4 regions of the Nocardia sp. IBHARD005 genome follow, and region 4 is predicted to be linked to each of the others. Evidence: riboswitches for the same ligand, from Rfam matches in the RefSeq annotation. Region 4 holds a riboswitch; each other region holds the start of a gene.
The links. A riboswitch is a leader RNA that binds a small molecule or an ion and turns the genes downstream of it on or off. The one in region 4 is predicted to bind cobalamin.

Region 1 (4,206 bases), 290 kb from region 4:
GATGGCTGAGAAGACCGGCATCGCACCGAATCTCGACTTCCCCGCGGGTCCGGCCTATTACCTGATGGGCTTCGATATCGAGATGTTCACGCCCATCTTCGTGATGAGCCGGATCACCGGCTGGACCGCGCACATCGCCGAGCAGTCGGCCGCCAACGCGCTGATCCGGCCACTGTCGGAGTACCGCGGCGTGGCGCAGCGCCTGGTTCCGGTCGCTCGGGCGAGCTGAGCCGGGCGACCACACTGCCCCGGGCGGAATCTCCGTCCGGGGCAGTGGTCGTTGTGCTCGGATCCGCTACATCAGCGCAGTGCCGCGGCGGCCGTCACCAGATTCCGCAGTGATGCCTCGACCTCCACCGGTCCGCGAGTCTTCAGACCGCAGTCCGGGTTCACCCAGAGGCGCTCGGCAGGCACCGCTTTCAGCGCGGCGGACAGGGAGACGGTGATCTCCTCGACCGACGGCACCCGCGGCGAGTGGATGTCGTAGACGCCCGGCCCGACGCCGAGCGCGAAACCGGCCGCGTTCAGATCGTCGAGAACCTCCATGTGTGAGCGCGCCGCCTCGATCGAGGTGACATCGGCGTCCAGGCCCGCGATCGCCGAGATGACCTCGCCGAACTCCGAGTAGCACAGGTGGGTGTGCACCTGGGTGGTGTCGGCGACGCCCGCGGTGGCGAGGCGGAACGAATCCACCGACCACCGCAGGTACGCGGGCTGTTCGGCGGCACGCAGCGGCAGCAGCTCGCGCAGGGCGGGCTCGTCGACCTGGATTATCCGCGCGCCCTGGGCTTCCAGGTCGACGGTCTCGTCGCGGATGGCGAGCGCGACCTGGCGGGCCGAGTCACCCAGCGGCTGGTCGTCGCGGACGAACGACCACGCCAGGATGGTCACCGGGCCGGTGAGCATGCCCTTGACCGGCTTGGTGGTCAGCGACTGGGCGTACCCGATCCAGGACAGCGTCATAGCCTCGGGCCGGGTGACATCGCCGAACAGGATCGGCGGGCGCACGCAGCGAGTGCCATAGGACTGCACCCAGCCCGCCTCGGTGACGGCGAAACCGTCGAGCAGTTCGGCGAAGTACTGCACCATGTCGTTGCGTTCGGGTTCGCCGTGCACCAGCACGTCGAGGCCGAGCTTTTCCTGCAGGGTGATCACGTCGGCGATCTCGGCCCGCATCCGCCGCACGTACTCGGCCTGGTCGATCTCGCCCTTGCGCAGCGCGGCGCGGGCCAGCCGGATGGTCGAGGTCTGCGGGTAGGAGCCGATGGTGGTGGTCGGCAGCACCGGCAGGTCGAGGTGATCGCGTTGCAGGGCGCGACGCTCGTCGGCGGGGGCGCGGGTCAGGTCGTTGTCGTCGAGCGCGGCCAATCGGGCCCGGACCTGGTCGTTGTGCAGACGCGGGTCGGTTCGGCGTGAGTCGGCGGCGGCGCGGGCCGCGGCCAGTTCGCCGGCGACGGTGTCGACACCCGCGGTGAGCGCGGTGGCAAGGACCCGCACCTCGCCGACCTTCTCGGTGCCGAAGGCCAGCCACGAACGCAGCCGCTCATCGAGTCCGGTCTCGGGGGTCAGCGAATACGGCACGTGCAGCAGCGAGCACGAACTCGACACCGCTACCGCCTCGGCGCTGCCGAGCAAGGTGCCCAGGGTGCCGAGGGCGGCGTCGAGGTCGGCACGCCAGATATTGCGGCCGTCGACCACGCCCGCCACCAGCAGTTTGCGAGCCAGGGCGGGCAGCGCCGCGACTGCCGGGATATCGGAGCCCGCCGTGAAATCGAGCGCGACACCCTCGATCTCGGTCTCGGCCAGCGCCGCCAGTGCGGCATCGGGGTGCCCGAAGTAGGTGGCGACCAGGATCGCGGGCCGGTTCTGCGCGGCCGACAGCGCGCGGTAGGTCTGGCCGACCAGGGCGATCTCCGCCTCGGTCAGGTCGGTGACCAGCACCGGTTCATCGATCTGCACCCACTGCGCGCCCGCATCCGCCAGCTGGGCCAGCAGATCGAGGTACAGCGGCAGCAGCTCGGGCAGCCGCTCCAGCGCGGCGCCGCCGGCGGCCTTGGCCAGCTTCAGGAAGGTGATCGGACCGATCACCACCGGACGTGCGGGGACACCGAGCTCGATCGCCTCGTCGAGTTCGGTCAGCAGCTTGCCGGGATGCAGCGAAAAGGTGGTGGCCGCGTCGATTTCGGGCACCAGGTAGTGGTAGTTGGTGTCGAACCACTTGGTCATCTCCAGCGGAGCGACCGTGTCGGTGCCGCGCGCGGCCGCGAAATAGCGGTCGAGCGGATCGGCGATCCCGGCCACGCGCGGCGGTAGTGCGCCGAGCAGTTCAGCGGTGTCGAGCATCTGGTCGTAGTAGGAGAAGGTGCCCACCGGCACCGAATCCAGTCCCGCCGCGGCCAGTTCGGTGAGCTGGGCGCGACGGAGCTGACGGCCGACCGCGTGCAGGTGCGCGGCATCGGCACGGCCCGCCCAGTAGGACTCGGTGGCGCGCTTGAGTTCCCGGTTCGGGCCCACTCTCGGTAGGCCGAGAACCGTTGCGGTGAACGGGGTGTGTGAAACAGTCACGGAGATTCTCCAGTGTCGTGCAGGGAGAGCCGTCGCCTTTTCGCGGGCACACGCCACCAGGTGCGGACCATGTCGCGAAAACTACGACGGGTCGGCATCGGTGGTCCGCGCGCCCGATCCACGAGGCGGTGGCCGCCGGATACGGCGTATCCGGCACAGTCGGCAGGTCTTCGGACTCGCGGGCACCGGTCGTGTGATCGACCGACCTACTGGCCGTCGCTTCCCAGGCATGCTGCCCAGTGCTGATGACGGCGGTCGTTCCTGCTCACCGCTGCGGGACAGTCCCGGATTCTCACCGGGTTCCCTCTCACCCGGTGCGGAACATGATCCGCACCCGGGTTTCGACGCCTACGCGGGAGGTCGGGGCTCCGACTCTTCCACCGCGCAGGCGAACCAGCTGCGCCCCCAGCATAGGCCCTCGATGGGGGCGCGGGTCACCGCCCCGTGGCGAACAGTGCCGTGACCTGCGGTTGCGCCACATTGTCCACGCGCACCGCAGGCCGCTCCCCGCGGTGAAATGTGACGGCCTGATGAACGCAACTTCGCAGGTAGGCGGGTGTGCGGTGTGAAGATTGCTGCGAAGCCACCTTGCGTGTCCGGCACCGGCTCGTGGCCGGGTACCGTAGGCCAATGTTCTCGAAAGTCTTGGTCGCAAATCGTGGTGAGATCGCTATCCGTGCCTTCCGCGCGGCCTACGAACTCGGCATCGGAACCGTCGCGGTGTTCCCGTACGAGGATCGCAATTCCGTGCATCGCCTCAAGGCGGCCGAGTCCTATCAGATCGGTGAACAGGGTCACCCGGTTCGCGCGTATCTGTCGATCGAGGCGATCATCGACGCAGCGGTGGCCGCCGGTGCCGACGCGATCTATCCCGGCTACGGATTCCTGTCGGAGAACCCCGACCTCGCCGCGGCCTGTGCCGCCGCGGGAATCACGTTCATCGGCCCCACCGCCGAGATCCTCGAGATGGCGGGCAACAAGGCCACGGCCATCGCCGCGGCCAAGGCGGCCGGGCTGCCGACGCTGAAGTCCAGTGAGCCCTCGGCCGATATCGACGAATTGCTCACTGCCTCAGCCGAACTCGAGTATCCGATCTTCGTCAAGGCCGTCGCCGGTGGTGGTGGTCGTGGCATGCGCCGGGTCGCCGCGCCCGAGCAGTTGCGTGAGTCGATCGAAGCGGCCTCGCGCGAAGCGGAGTCGGCGTTCGGTGATCCGACGGTGTTCCTCGAGCAGGCGGTGGTGAACCCGCGCCACATCGAGGTGCAGATCCTGGCCGACCAGCACGGCAATGTGATGCACCTGTTCGAGCGGGACTGTTCGCTGCAGCGCCGCCACCAGAAGGTGATCGAGCTCGCGCCCGCCCCGAACCTGTCTGCTGAACTGCGCGAGCGGATCTGCGCCGACGCGGTGGCGTTCGCCCGTCAGATCGGCTACATCAACGCGGGCACCGTGGAGTTCCTGCTCGACGAGCGCGGCAACCACGTGTTCATCGAGATGAACCCGCGCATCCAGGTGGAGCACACGGTCACCGAGGAGATCACCGACGTCGACCTGGTGCAGTCGCAGCTGCGGATCGCCGCCGGTGAGACCCTCGCGGACCTGGGCCTGAGTCAGGAGACGGTGCAGATCCGCGGCGCCGCG
Region 2 (4,206 bases), 630 kb from region 4:
GGGGGACGACCAACCCGACCCAGCCGATCACCCCGGCCACCGCGACCGCCGAGGCGACCATCGCACCGACGATCGTCAGCAGACCCCACCGCAACCGAACCGGATTCACCCCCAGTGTCTGCGCGTCGTCGTCGCCCAGGGACAGCACGTTGAGTCGCCATCGCAGCGCGACGAGCAGCGCGAGCCCGACGAGTACCGGCCCGGCAGCGAGCCCGACCTTTTGCGAGGTCGCAGTGGCCAGACTGCCGAGGAGCCAGAAGACGATCGACTGCAGTTCGCTGTAGGGGTCGGCGAGATAGATCACAAAGGAAACGAGCGCAGCGAAGAAGGCGCCGACGACGACACCGGACAGCACCAGCCCCAGGGTCGGGGTCGCGCCTCTGGTCCGGCTGACCGCGAATACCACGACAAGCGCCAGCATGCCGAAGACGAATGCCGAGCCGATCAGCAACACCGCACCGGCGCCGAGCACGATCGCCAGGACACCCCCGAACGACGCCCCGGACGACACCCCGATGATCTGCGGATTGACAATCGGGTTACGAAACACCGCTTGCAGCACCACACCGCCGACAGCGAGCGCGGCTCCGACGAGCAGGCCGAGGACCAACCGCGGCAGGCGTACGTCGAGGACCACCGTCGCGGCCGCGCCGGGCCACGTCTGGTCGATCGGCAGGAAGGTGCTACCGAGGATCTGCGCGACCTGAACGGGAGACACGGCGTAGGTGCCGAGGGAAAGCCCCAACACCACGACCGTGGCGATGGCGGCGGTCAACCAAACCCAGACCATGCCCTTCGATGTCGCGCGCACACAGGAACCCGGCGCCGAGGTGGCCTGCTTCGCGCTAGTTGCCATGGGCGAGTGCGGTGTAGGCACGCGAGTTCGCATTCGCTGTCGTCTGCAAGATCGAGCTGATCTGCGCATCATCGGGCTGGTTGCCGTACAGGAATCCGTAGTGCTCCCTGATGGTTGCCTGCAGCGTGGCAGGCACCGAGCCGGTGCGGATGATTCCGGCTGCCCACTGCCAGAACAGGGGCGACTCCTGGCTCGGCGGATCCCAGCGGTATCCACCCAGCGGCACCTTGTAGACCTGCTTCTCGCGGACCGCCGTCACCGACTGCCACTTCGGGTCGCTGTAGAGGTCCTCGGGAACGCTTGGATCGAAATTGCCGATGAAGATGATCTCCGGATTCCACGCCAGGATCTGCTCGAGGTCGACGGCTGCCTTGGTTTCCGGCATCCCCGACGCGGGATTGCGGCCACCCGCGAGATCGATGACGAAGTTGTTGTACGAGCTGGCGCCCGCCACGGTGAGCCCGTTGCGGATGCCGGACAGGTGCACTGTCGTCGGCCGATTTCCCGGCGCAGGTGTCTGCTGCAGTTCCGCCATCCGGGACTGCATCCGCGACACCAACTCCTGCGCACGATCTTCCTTCCCGAGCAAGCGACCGTAGAGCAGTGCGGCTTGCTCGAGATACTGCTGAGTTCCGTACTTGAGCTGGGCAACCGCCAAGCCGGAGTTCAACAGCGGATCGACCAGACCCGCGCCCTCGTCACCCCACTGAATGACAAGATCGGGATCGACGCTCAGCAGGTTCTCCATGATTGGAGCGAAGTCCTTGGTGGACACATTGCTCGGAACATCTTTCAGCTGAGGGAAGATCTGTCCCAGGTAACCCTGCTCGATCGCGAGCTTTGCCGACGGGTTCATTCCCGCGAGCACCTCAGGGCCACCGTTGACCGCCACCAGCATCGACGCCGCCGGGATCGGGATCGCGACCACCCGCTTCGCCGGCTCGGCCAGGCGAACTTCCCGCCCGACCAGATCCGTAGCGACGATCGTGGCGACCGGCTCGTTCGTGGAACCGCAGGATCCCACTCCGAATACCGTGACCACAGCCAACGCCGCAATACGCAGGCGGCGCCGGTGTCGCACCGAAAATGTAACCATGACCTGTGACTCCTCAGTCTGCCGATCGGGACGAGACCGCGGGCACAGGAAGCCGAAATGACATGGCGAGCACGCATTTCGCAGGCCATCCCTCGAAGCCCTCGAACTCGGTCGCGCGCGCCGCGCGCGACACTGCTGGCAGGTATTCGGACTCACGGGCATCAGCTCGAAATCTCGAGCTCGGCCTACTGGTCGCCGCTTCCCAGGTCTAAGACCCAGTGCCAATGACGACGGTCGTTCCCGTCCACCGCTGCGGGGCAGTTCCGGATTCACACCGGATTCCCTCTTACGTCACCTCACCATGCGGCTCGGCGAACCAGTAGCCCACTGATGTTAGTGGCTCGATCTCGACAGCAAAAGGCGTCATCACAGAGATCCACGTCACCCGCCAGTGGGTACTCAAAGCTGCCGGACCGTGTTCGACCTACCCAAGACAGCGAGCAGCGTCCGTCGAATCCCCGTCGGCGCCGAGGCCGATGCTGCGATCACCCGACACCTGGATGCCCACCCGATCGACCCCGATCTACCGGAGGGCGATGTCATATTCCGGGCCCGCTGACAAGGGCGCCTGGGCGGGCTCGATGTACACCTATCTCTGGGGCTGTATTCGCGTCGCCGCCGAACTCCTCGACATGATCTACTACCTGTTCCGGCACTACCACATCAGCGCTCATCAACGGCGGAGCATCACCGAAGCTCGTGATGGAACGCGCCGGGTACACCTCGGCGGAATAAACCCTCCGCAGGTACGCCACACTGTGGACATCGGATGATCTGTTGACCGCCAAACTGTCCGACTTCGCACTACAACGGGAGAAGGACGGGAGCAATGACGACAACAGGCACTGAGGGGACGAGGGTGATGACTAAGAAACCGCTGGTAGATACCAGTATTTGACCGTTGAATGACCGGTTGACCGGGAGGGTTGCACATCATGAAGGAAAAGGGGCGCAAGGTCATCGCGACCAACCGCCGGGCGCGGCACAACTACACGATCCTCGACATCTATGAGGCGGGGATCGCGCTGGTCGGTACCGAAGTGAAGAGCCTGCGCGAAGGCAAGGCCTCCCTGGTCGACGCCTTCGCGACCGTCGACCACGGTGAGGTCTGGTTGCGTGGCCTGCACATCCCGGAGTTCAGCCACGGCACCTGGACCAACCATTCGCCGCGCCGCACCCGCAAGCTGCTGCTGCACAAGCGTGAGATCGAGCACCTGGTCGGCAAGTCGCGCGAGGGCAACCAGACGCTGGTGCCGCTGTCGATGTACTTCTCCGACGGCAAGGTGAAGGTGGAGCTCGCGCTCGCCAAGGGCAAGCAGGACTACGACAAACGTCAGGATCTGGCTCGCAAGCAGGCCGAGCGCGAGGTCACCCGTGAGGTCGGCCGGCGGGTCAAGGGCATGCGTTAGTGCTGTCCGTAGCGCTCGCCCTCGTCGCGGCGGCGGGCTACGGAGTCAGCGATTTCTTCGGTGGGATCGCGGCACGCAGGGTCACCGCCTTGCGGGTGGTCGTGGTGTCGTACCCGTTCTCGGTGCTGTTGGTCGTGCTGATCGCGCCGCTGGTCGGTGGGCATGCCGATACCGCGTCGGTGCTGTGGGGTCTGGCCGCGGGGGTGGCCAGCGGCTTGGCGGTGTGGTGGTTCTATGCCGCGCTCGCCGACGGGCCCATGTCGGTGGTGTCGCCGCTGACCGCGGTGCTGGTCGCGGGGATCCCGGTCATCGCCGGATTCTTTCTCGGCGAGCGGCCCGGCGCGATCGCGATCGCGGGCATCGCCGTCGCTCTGGTCGCGGTGGTGCTCGTCAGCCGGGAGGCACCCGACGACACCACCGAGGAGATCACCGGCGGCAGGCAACTGCGCTTCACCCGCCGGGTCGCGCTGCTCACCATCGGGTCCGGTGCCGCCTTCGGTTTCGCCTTCTACTTCCTGCACGAAACCCACGCGAGCGCGGGCTTGTGGCCGCTGCTCGCCCAGCGCGTCGCGGCAACAGCGGTCGTGTGGACCTCGGCGCTGGCAGCGGGTGAATTCCGCGGCCTGCAGGGCGAACCGCTGCGCCTGGCGTTGGCGGTCGGCGTGCTCGACGTGATCGCCAATGCCGCGCTGCTCTACGCCTTCCACGGCGCGATGCTGTCGGTGGTGAGCGTGATCGGCTCGCTGTATCCGGCGGCGACCGTGCTGCTGGCGATGGTCCTGCTCGGCGAACGCATCAGCGCCACCCAGAAGATAGGCATGGTGCTCGCGATCATGGCGGTCGCC
Region 3 (4,206 bases), 710 kb from region 4:
TGAGCACGCGCGGCAACCGATCGCCCACCACCACGTCGTACTCGATGAGCGTGCCACCGCCACCGAGAACCCGGATCACGTCAGCGACCGTGAGCGGGTAGTAGCCGATCGTGAGTGACCACGTCGCCACCGCCACCGCGGCCGCCGTGATCAGCACGGTCAGGACCGCGGATCGTTTCCCGACGCGAAAGACGATGCGCCGGTCGGGTGTTCGCAGCAACACCGTGCCGCTGGGCAGCACGCCGCACTCGGTGCGCGTCACAGGGTGGCCACCTTTCGATTGCGCACGAGATAGAGAAAGAACGGCGAGCCCGCGAAGGCGGTGATGATGCCGACCTGGATTTCCTGTGGCCGCGCCAGCATCCGTCCGAGAATGTCGGCCACCAACAGCAGCGTCGGACCCAGCAGCGCACACCAGAGCAGAATCCACCGGTAGTCGTGTCCGGCGAAGAATCGGGCGATGTGCGGGATCACCAAGCCGATGAAGGCGATCGGCCCGGCGATGGCCACCGCCGAGCCTGCGAGCAGCACCACGCTCAACGCACCGGTCGCGCGCGTCGCGGCCAGTCGGGTGCCGAGTGTGCGCGCCATGTCGTCACCGATGGCGACGGCGTTCAACGGCCGTGCCACCACTACCGCCAGCAACAACCCGACAGCGATGAACGGTGCTGTCTCCCACACGGATTCGATGTTCGCGCGAGCCAACGAGCCGACCACCCAGAACCGGAAGTTGTCGAACAGGGCCCGGTCGAGCAGGGTGATCGCCGTGGTGATCGATCCACACAGTGCGGTGCAGGCAGCGCCCGCGAGCGCCAGTTTCACCGGGGTCGTGCCACCGAACCCCAACGATCCCAGCGTGTAGACGAACGCGGCGGCGACCGCGGCACCGAGGAAGCCGAACCAGATGAATCCGCCCGTCGCCGTGAGGCCGAACGCACCCATCGCGATCACGATCGACAGCGACGCACCCGCGTTGATGCCGAGCAGGCCAGGTCCGGCCAGCGGATTGCGGGTGAGCCCCTGCATCACCGCGCCCGCCAGCGCCAACGCGACGCCCGCGAGGAGTCCCGCGACAGTTCTCGGCAGCCTGATGTAGCGCACGACCCGGTCGGTGTCGGTCCCCTGGAAATCGGTGAACGCGACCACGGCCTGGTCGAGGGTGAGCGGGTGGGAACCGATCAGGATGGACGCGACGCAGGCAGCCACCAGCGCGGCGCCGGCCAGGATCAGACCGGTGCCGCGTGCGGTGCGCGTCACCGCCGGAACAGCTCGGGATGGATCAATTCGGCGACCAGCTCGGTCGCGTGCGCGATCCGCACCCCTGCCGCCCGGTCGGCGAACAGGAACGGGTGCACGGTCGCGTTCCGCACGGCCGCCAGATTCGCGAACGCGGGGTTTGCGACGATCTTGTCGACCTGGGGCTGAGCGTCGGCGCGCGTGTAGGTCGCCTTGCAGCACAGGCTGGTCAGGATGATGTCGGGGTCGCGGGCGATGAGCTCTTCCGCGCCGACAGGCACGTTGCGCTTGGAGGTGAGATCGGCGAAGACATTCACTCCACCGGCGGCCTCGATGATCTGGGTGACGAAGTCGATGCCGCTTGCCACGGTATAGGAGCCGTCGTCTTTGGGGGTGACGACCGCGACCCGCGGCTTCCCAGCGTTACCGACCTTCGCGCGGACCGCGTCGATGCGCGAACTCAGCTGCGTGACAACCTCTTCGGCGCGCTCGGCGGTGCCCCACAGCGCACCGAGGTCGCGCAGGTCGGCGTACACGTTGTCGAAGCGCACGGTATCGGGGTCGATCGCTTCGTCGGCGAGCCCGTCGGCACTCGGGCACAGCGGACTCAGCACCCAGGTGCGCACGCCCAACTCGTGCAGGCTTGCCCGGTTACCGACGCTCTTCTGCGCCGAGGACGCGAACATGCCGTTGAAACCCGACATGACGAAGTCGGGTCGCTGGGCGAGCAGTTCGTCGCGACTCGGCAGCTTCTCGACGTACGGTGCGCGCGCCTGCGCGCCGACATATTCGTCGAGCACGGCGGAGTCCAGGAATGCCGTCCCCACCAGCCGATCGGTGACACCGAGCGCGTGCGCGATCTCGATGGACGGCTGATACGCGGCGTAGATCCGCTGCGGTGGGCCATCGACGGCGACGTCGATCCCACAGTTCACGCGGGTGACAACAGCTGCGCCCCCCGCGTCGGAGAGGGGTTGCACACCACAACCGGTGACAACAATCGTGCAGGCGAGCAACGCGCCGGAACGTAAGCGCGCGAAAACAGAGCGGGTCAAGAGACGGCCTTCCAGGTCCTCGTGGAATGGGGTACTGCGTAGCCGTGGCCGGTCTCCTGGCTGACGGGATAGTGCGCGGTGAATCCACCTTCCCAGGGCAGGTGCCCCAGTGGCTCCGGACGACATACGTCGTCCGGATCGATTCACAACTCCCGATCACAGTGGCGAGGGCCGCACCGGTTCTACACCGGTTTCCCGAACACCACGGCTGGTGCACTGTAGCAACGTCGCCTCCATCGAGGGTCGGCGCCGGGGCCTGTGCTCGAGCGCGGACTCCGGATTCGATACACAGCCGACTCCCAGCCGGGTCCCACCAGGCTCGACGGTTGGGCCGCGAAGATTCAGCTATCGGCCGAGCACTTCGGCCGGCCGACGATCTCGGCAGTGAGATCGAAGATCAGGAGGAACGCGCATGAGGATGAAATCGACACTGGCCAAGACCGCGGTGGCGGGCACTCTGGCACTCGGGGTGCTCGGCGCGACGGCGAGCGTGGCGAGCGCGGATCCGGGTAGGCACGACCAGCAGGGGCCCGGGCAGAGCCAGGAGCACCGGCCGCAGCAACAGCCGCAGCAGCACCGGAACGACGCGCCGCAGCACGGCTTCTGGTTCTTCGGCACCTGGGTCCCGTTCCGCTGACCCCCACCGCAGACCCGGCGCTTACCGGGTCTGCGGTGCCTGAACTGCGAGTTGCGGTGCGGGACTTCGCCATCCAGTTCGCGAACTCCCATCCATGCCGACGCCCGCGACGAATGGAAGGCAGGCGGGTCGGCACCGTATCACCGGTACCATTCACTCCCCTGAAGCCGACCCGCCTGCTTTTCACCTGCGATCCCGCTCACCGCGTGACCAGCCTCAGGACCGGTCGGACACGGCGGTCGCCGCCGGGTTGGTGGCATCACGGATCACCCGCAGGCCGGTGATCAAGCCGTCGAGTTGGGTGGGCGTCAGCTGACCGGTGAGCCACTGTTCGAGGCCGGCGAGGTAGTCGGGAAGAACCTGTTCGAGGCGGCGGATGCCCGCATCGGTCAAGGCCGCGTAGGCGCTGCGGCGGTCGGTCGGGTCGAGTTGACGTTCGACCAGTCCCGCGGTGGCCAATCGGTCGACCAGCCGGGTGACGCCGCTGGTCGAGAGCTCGGTTTGGGTGGCGAGATCAGACATCCGTAGGCGGCAACTCGGGGAGCGACTCAGTCTCAGCAGGGCATTGAGGTCGAGGCCGGAGAGACCGTGCGCTTTCCAGGTCGGCTCGAGCTTGGCGATCAGGCCGTTGTGTGCCTCGAAGAGCAGGCCGGAGATGGTGAAGCGGGGGTCGTCGAATAGCTCGTGCACGGACATGAGGCCAGCTTAGCCGATATTTGTCATGCGGATAGTTGACATGAGGAATACCTACGGGTAAACCTATGCGTAGGCATTATTCCGCACAGCAATTATTGGAGAGATCATGCAGCGCAACAGGTGGATCGCGGGCTTCCGGACCGGCGTCATCGACCCGAACGAGCAGATCAAGCTCGCCGAGTCACGGGAGTTCGGTGACGAAACCGTGCGCCACGTCGTGCACATGACAGGGGGCGGCGACGCGGTACGCGTGCGGTTGACCAACCGATACGGTCTCGCACCACTGCGGATCGGGGCCGCACGCATCGCACAACGCAAGACCGGATCGGCGATCATCGCGGATCGAGAGATCACGTTCGGCGGCGCGGCGGAGGTCACCATCGACGCGGGGGCCGAACTCGTGAGCGATCCGATCGACCTGCCGGTCGCCGCGGGCGAAGACCTGCTGCTCAGCCTGAACGTCGCGACTTCGACCGGCCTGGCTACCTACTCCCACCAACCTGGCGAGATCGCCTACATCGTCTCCGGTGACCACACCTCCGACGTGGAACTCAGTGGTGCGCAAGAGGTTCCGTTCCGATT
Region 4 (4,206 bases):
GGTCGGCGGTGACCTCCCGCGCGCGGTCGGGATGGCCCGTGATCGTGCCGAGGTCGGTCAGGTCGGTGCGCAACGCGGTCCATGGTTCGACGGTGCCGCGTGCGGCGGCGCCGTCGAGTTGGCGACAGCTCTCGGTGAGGACGTAGGCGGCGATACCGTCCTTGCGCAGTGACGCGGGGGTGAGGTTGCTGGCCTCGTCGTAGCCGTAGCTCCAGCCGGCGACCATGACGTCCGGGCGTTGGGCGAGCACCGTCTCACGCGAGGGGTACTCGGGGGCAACGGATTTCAGGCCGTCGACGATGTCGGCGCCGTAGTGCGCACGCAGGGTGTCAACGTCGCGCTGGATGCTCGAGACCGCGACGACCTGGTCCTGCGCACCGAGCGCGAGCACCATCGAGATGAGATTTCCGTCGTTGACGAACAGGCGCTGTGCCGGGGCGGGGAACTGGGATTCCTTGCCGCAGTTGAGGATCGGGACCGTCGTCGCGGACTCTGTGGTGGCGCCGGTGCAGGCCGTCAGAACGGCGGCAAGGGCAGTGGTGGCCAGGATCCGGCCGTGGTTCTTCATCATCGCGCCTCTCGCGGGGTGATCAACAGGTGGTCTTCGCCGGTCAGCGGGTGCTGGACGCGCGTGGCGTCGACACCGAATACCTCGGCGACGACATCGGGTGTCAGCGCCTGGGCCGGTGGTGCCGGTGCTCGGGCGGAACCGTTGTGCAGCACAATGATTCGATCGCAGTAGCGATCGGCCAGGGACAGATCGTGCAGGGCGGCGACGACGGTCCGGTTCAGTTTCCGCATCAGGGTGAGCAGTTCGAGTTGATGGGTGACATCGAGATGGTTGGTCGGTTCGTCGAGCAGCAGGACCGGGGTGTCCTGCAACAGCGCCCGTGCCAACAGAACCCGTTGCCGTTCGCCGCCGGAGAGCTGCTGCACCTGCCTGCCGGCGAAGCCGTCGAGGTCGACTGCCGCCAAGGCCTGTGCCACACGGTGCTGTTCGCGCGGACCACCGAGGCCCCATGGCGGCAGATAAGGGGTCAAGCCCAAGGCCACTACCTCGCCGACCAGCATGTCGGCGGGCGGGGCCTCGTCCTGCGCCACCAATGCCACGGTCGCGGCGCGCTGTCGAGGTCGGAGAGAATGCAGCACGTGCCCGTCGACGAGCACCTTGCCTTGCCTTGGCTTTCGCACCCCCGCCAGTACGCGCAGCAATGTCGACTTGCCGCTGCCATTGGGCCCGACAATTCCGACGGTCTCCCCGGCCCCGATCGAAAATTCCGCGCCGACCACGATGTTGCGTCGGCCGACCGTACAGGTGAGCCCGACTGCTCGCAATCGGCCTGGATCGGCCCGAGCAAGCGAATCGGGCTCCGTCGCAGGAAGTCCGAGGCTCTCTGGTCGGTGGGCGGTGCGGTTCGGCTCCCGATTGTCCGGGGCGCAGGTGTCTGCGGTCGGCGTCGGTCGCCGTTGTGCCCGTCGGCCGAACGTGGGTAGGCGGCCGCTCATGATGCACCGAACTGGTAGCGGCGTCTGCCCATCAGCAGCAGGAAGGTCGGAGCGCCGATGAGGCCGGTGAGTACGCCGACCGGGATCTCGGTGGGGCGCACCAGTATTCGGGTGGCGGCGTCGGCGACCACCAGGAACAGCGCACCGCCGAGCGCGCAGGTGGGGAGCAGGTTGCGGTGGCGGGGGCCGACGATCATCCGGGCGGCGTGCGGGACGACCAGGCCGACGAAGCCGATGCCGCCCGACACCGCGACCAGGACCCCGACGAGCACCGCGAGCAGCACGAACAGGCCGATGCGCAGCTGTCGCACCGGGACGCCGACCGACGACGCGGTGTCCGCGCCGAGCGTGAGTGCGTCCAGCCAGCCCGCGCTCGCCATGAGGATCGCGCCGCAGGCCAGCACCACGGTCAATGGCAGGGCGATGGTCGTCCAATCGGCACCGGCGAGGCTGCCGAGCAGCCAGAACAGCACCGACTCCGCCGCCGCGGGATCGGTGCTGCGAAAAACGAGGAAACTGCTGAACCCGGCGAACGCCGAACCGAGCACGGTGCCGGTGAGCACCAGCCGCAGCGGGGTGAGACCGCCCTGGGCGAACGCGATCAGGAAGACCAGGGTCGCGGCGCCGAATGCACCGAGCAGCGCACCGCCCGACAGCGCCCAGATGCCCGCACCGGCGAACAATCCGGAGGTGATGACCGCGGCCGCGCCGACACCGGCGCCGGAGGAGACGCCGAGCAGGAAGGGGTCGGCCAGTGGGTTGCGCACCAGCGTCTGCATCGCCGCACCGGCCAGTGCCAATCCGGCGCCGACCACCGCTGCCAGCAGCGTGCGTGGCACCCGGAGTTGCCAGACGATGGTGTCGATGCCGAGATCGGTGGGTGTCGCGCCGGTGAGCCGGGCGATGAGGGTGTCGAGCACCGCGGACACGGGCACGATCTCCGCACCGAATCCGGTGGCACCGATCATGGCCGCCAGCAACAACGCCCCGATCAGGGGCAGTGCGAGCGAGATCCGGGCACGGATCATCGGGAATTCTCCACAGGCAAGGCGCGGCCCTTTCAGAGGGTGTCCCGGCGAGGGAGGTCTGACTTTCGCCGCGAGGCGATCACAGTGGCGCGACCGTTCCGGAGTGACACCGGATTCCCGCACCCGCCGGGGATGACGCCCGAACTCTAACGCGGCACTCAGTGCCAACGAGGAGCCGGGCCCTTCGAATCATGGAAACGCTAAGGGTGTTTGCGGGTGATCGCGGTTGCTTGAATTCCGCTATGTACCGACCGAACACCTTTCGACCCGGCCTGCGTGGCCGCGCCACCGCCGCACTGCTCGCGATGGCAACCGTTGCGACGCTCGGCCTGACCGGCTGCGCACAGGGCAACGACGCACCGGTCGGCACCCCCGACGCGCCGCTGCCGACCGAGGTTCCGCCCGGGACCACACTCGTCGTCGCCGATCAGCAGGAACGTCTGCAATCGGCGCTGCGGCTGTCCGGCGAGCTGGACAAGCTGCCGTTCAAGATCGAGTTCGCGAACTTCGTCGGTGGTCCGGCCATTCTCGAGGCCTTCCGGGCGGGCGCGGCCGATGTCGGTCAGGTCGGTGATGTGCCGCCGATCCACGCGCTGGCCGCGGGGCAGGACGTGCCGATCATCGGCGCCTATCAGACCAACCCGAAGGCGATGAAACTCGCTGTCGCACCGGGCCGTTCGATCTCGAAGCTCACAGATCTGAAGGGTAAGAAGATCGCCTACGCCGAGGGCACCGCCCAGCAGGCGTCGGTGCTGAAGGCGCTCACCAAGGCGGGCCTGAAGCCCACCGATGTGGAGCTGGTCCGGCTGCAGCTGGCCGAATTCCCGGACGCGGTGCGCACCGGTCAGGTCGATGTCGCGCCGCTGATCGAGCCCAATGTGACCAGGTTCCTCCGCACCCAGGGCGCCTCGCTGGTCCCGGATTCGGAGACCACGGGCATCTACAGCGGCCTGGCCTATGTGTACGCGCGTCGGGCGGTGGTCCAGGATCCGGCGAAGGCCGCCGCGACCCGCGCCCTGGTCGGCGCGTTCGTGCGGGCCTGGCAGTGGACCAACACCCATCGCGAGGAATGGGCGACCCGCTACTACGTCGACAGCCAGAAGGTCAGCGCCGACGATGCCAAGCGGATCGTCGAATCGCTGGGCACCTTCACGTTCCCGCACCTGGACCAGCAGCTGATCGCCCGGCAGCAGAGCACCATCGACGCGATCGACGCCGTGGGTGAACTGCCCAAGAAGATCAAGGCCGTCGACGGTTTCGACCTGCGCTTCGATGCCGCGGTCACCGAGGCCGTCACCGCCAGTGGGGCGGCGTTCGCGCCGGCGGCGGGCTGATGGCCACCCTCGACGCCGGCGTGCTGCGCCGGATCAGGGCGAGCAAGGCCCCGGCCGAGGCGCTCGCGCCGCGCGGGCGGGGCAGGCGCAGACTGGGACCCGGCAAGCCCATCTGGTTCGGCTTCGCCCTCGGACCGGCCCTGCTGATCGGCACCTGGGTGGTCGGCTCCGCGATCGGCGCCATCGACCCGGAGACACTGCCCGCACCGTGGACGGTCGCCCAGACCGCTGGCGAGCTGATCGCCGACGGCCGGTTGCAGTCCAACCTGCTGACCTCGTTGCAGCGTGCCGTGATCGGCCTCGTCCTCGGTGTGGCGATCGGTGTGGTGCTCGCGCTG

Region 1: another riboswitch for cobalamin. It lies ahead of metE (5-methyltetrahydropteroyltriglutamate--homocysteine S-methyltransferase); the one in region 4 lies ahead of ACTWPB_RS17460 (FecCD family ABC transporter permease).
Region 2: another riboswitch for cobalamin. It lies ahead of ACTWPB_RS14580 (ABC transporter substrate-binding protein); the one in region 4 lies ahead of ACTWPB_RS17460 (FecCD family ABC transporter permease).
Region 3: another riboswitch for cobalamin. It lies ahead of ACTWPB_RS21085 (ABC transporter substrate-binding protein); the one in region 4 lies ahead of ACTWPB_RS17460 (FecCD family ABC transporter permease).

The regions. Positions count from the first base shown of each region.
Region 1 is NZ_CP199935.1:3,462,548-3,466,753, forward strand. It holds gene ACTWPB_RS16125 (bifunctional 2-methylcitrate synthase/citrate synthase) at 1-229, shown strand, start outside; gene metE (5-methyltetrahydropteroyltriglutamate--homocysteine S-methyltransferase) at 301-2,565, opposite strand; cobalamin riboswitch at 2,710-2,895, opposite strand; gene ACTWPB_RS16135 (pyruvate carboxylase) at 3,196-4,206, shown strand, end outside.
Region 2 is NZ_CP199935.1:3,121,846-3,126,051, forward strand. It holds gene ACTWPB_RS14575 (FecCD family ABC transporter permease) at 1-856, opposite strand, end outside; gene ACTWPB_RS14580 (ABC transporter substrate-binding protein) at 846-1,952, opposite strand; cobalamin riboswitch at 2,073-2,288, opposite strand; gene ACTWPB_RS14585 (hypothetical protein) at 2,489-2,725, shown strand; gene smpB (SsrA-binding protein SmpB) at 2,888-3,361, shown strand; gene ACTWPB_RS14595 (EamA family transporter) at 3,361-4,206, shown strand, end outside.
Region 3 is NZ_CP199935.1:4,463,364-4,467,569, reverse strand. It holds gene ACTWPB_RS21095 (FecCD family ABC transporter permease) at 1-262, opposite strand, end outside; gene ACTWPB_RS21090 (FecCD family ABC transporter permease) at 259-1,257, opposite strand; gene ACTWPB_RS21085 (ABC transporter substrate-binding protein) at 1,254-2,171, opposite strand; cobalamin riboswitch at 2,321-2,513, opposite strand; gene ACTWPB_RS21080 (hypothetical protein) at 2,704-2,928, shown strand; gene ACTWPB_RS21075 (MarR family winged helix-turn-helix transcriptional regulator) at 3,145-3,624, opposite strand; gene ACTWPB_RS21070 (GDSL-type esterase/lipase family protein) at 3,731-4,206, shown strand, end outside.
Region 4 is NZ_CP199935.1:3,753,260-3,757,465, forward strand. It holds gene ACTWPB_RS17450 (ABC transporter substrate-binding protein) at 1-568, opposite strand, end outside; gene ACTWPB_RS17455 (ABC transporter ATP-binding protein) at 568-1,335, opposite strand; gene ACTWPB_RS17460 (FecCD family ABC transporter permease) at 1,503-2,534, opposite strand; cobalamin riboswitch at 2,553-2,699, opposite strand; gene ACTWPB_RS17465 (ABC transporter substrate-binding protein) at 2,777-3,868, shown strand; gene ACTWPB_RS17470 (ABC transporter permease) at 3,868-4,206, shown strand, end outside.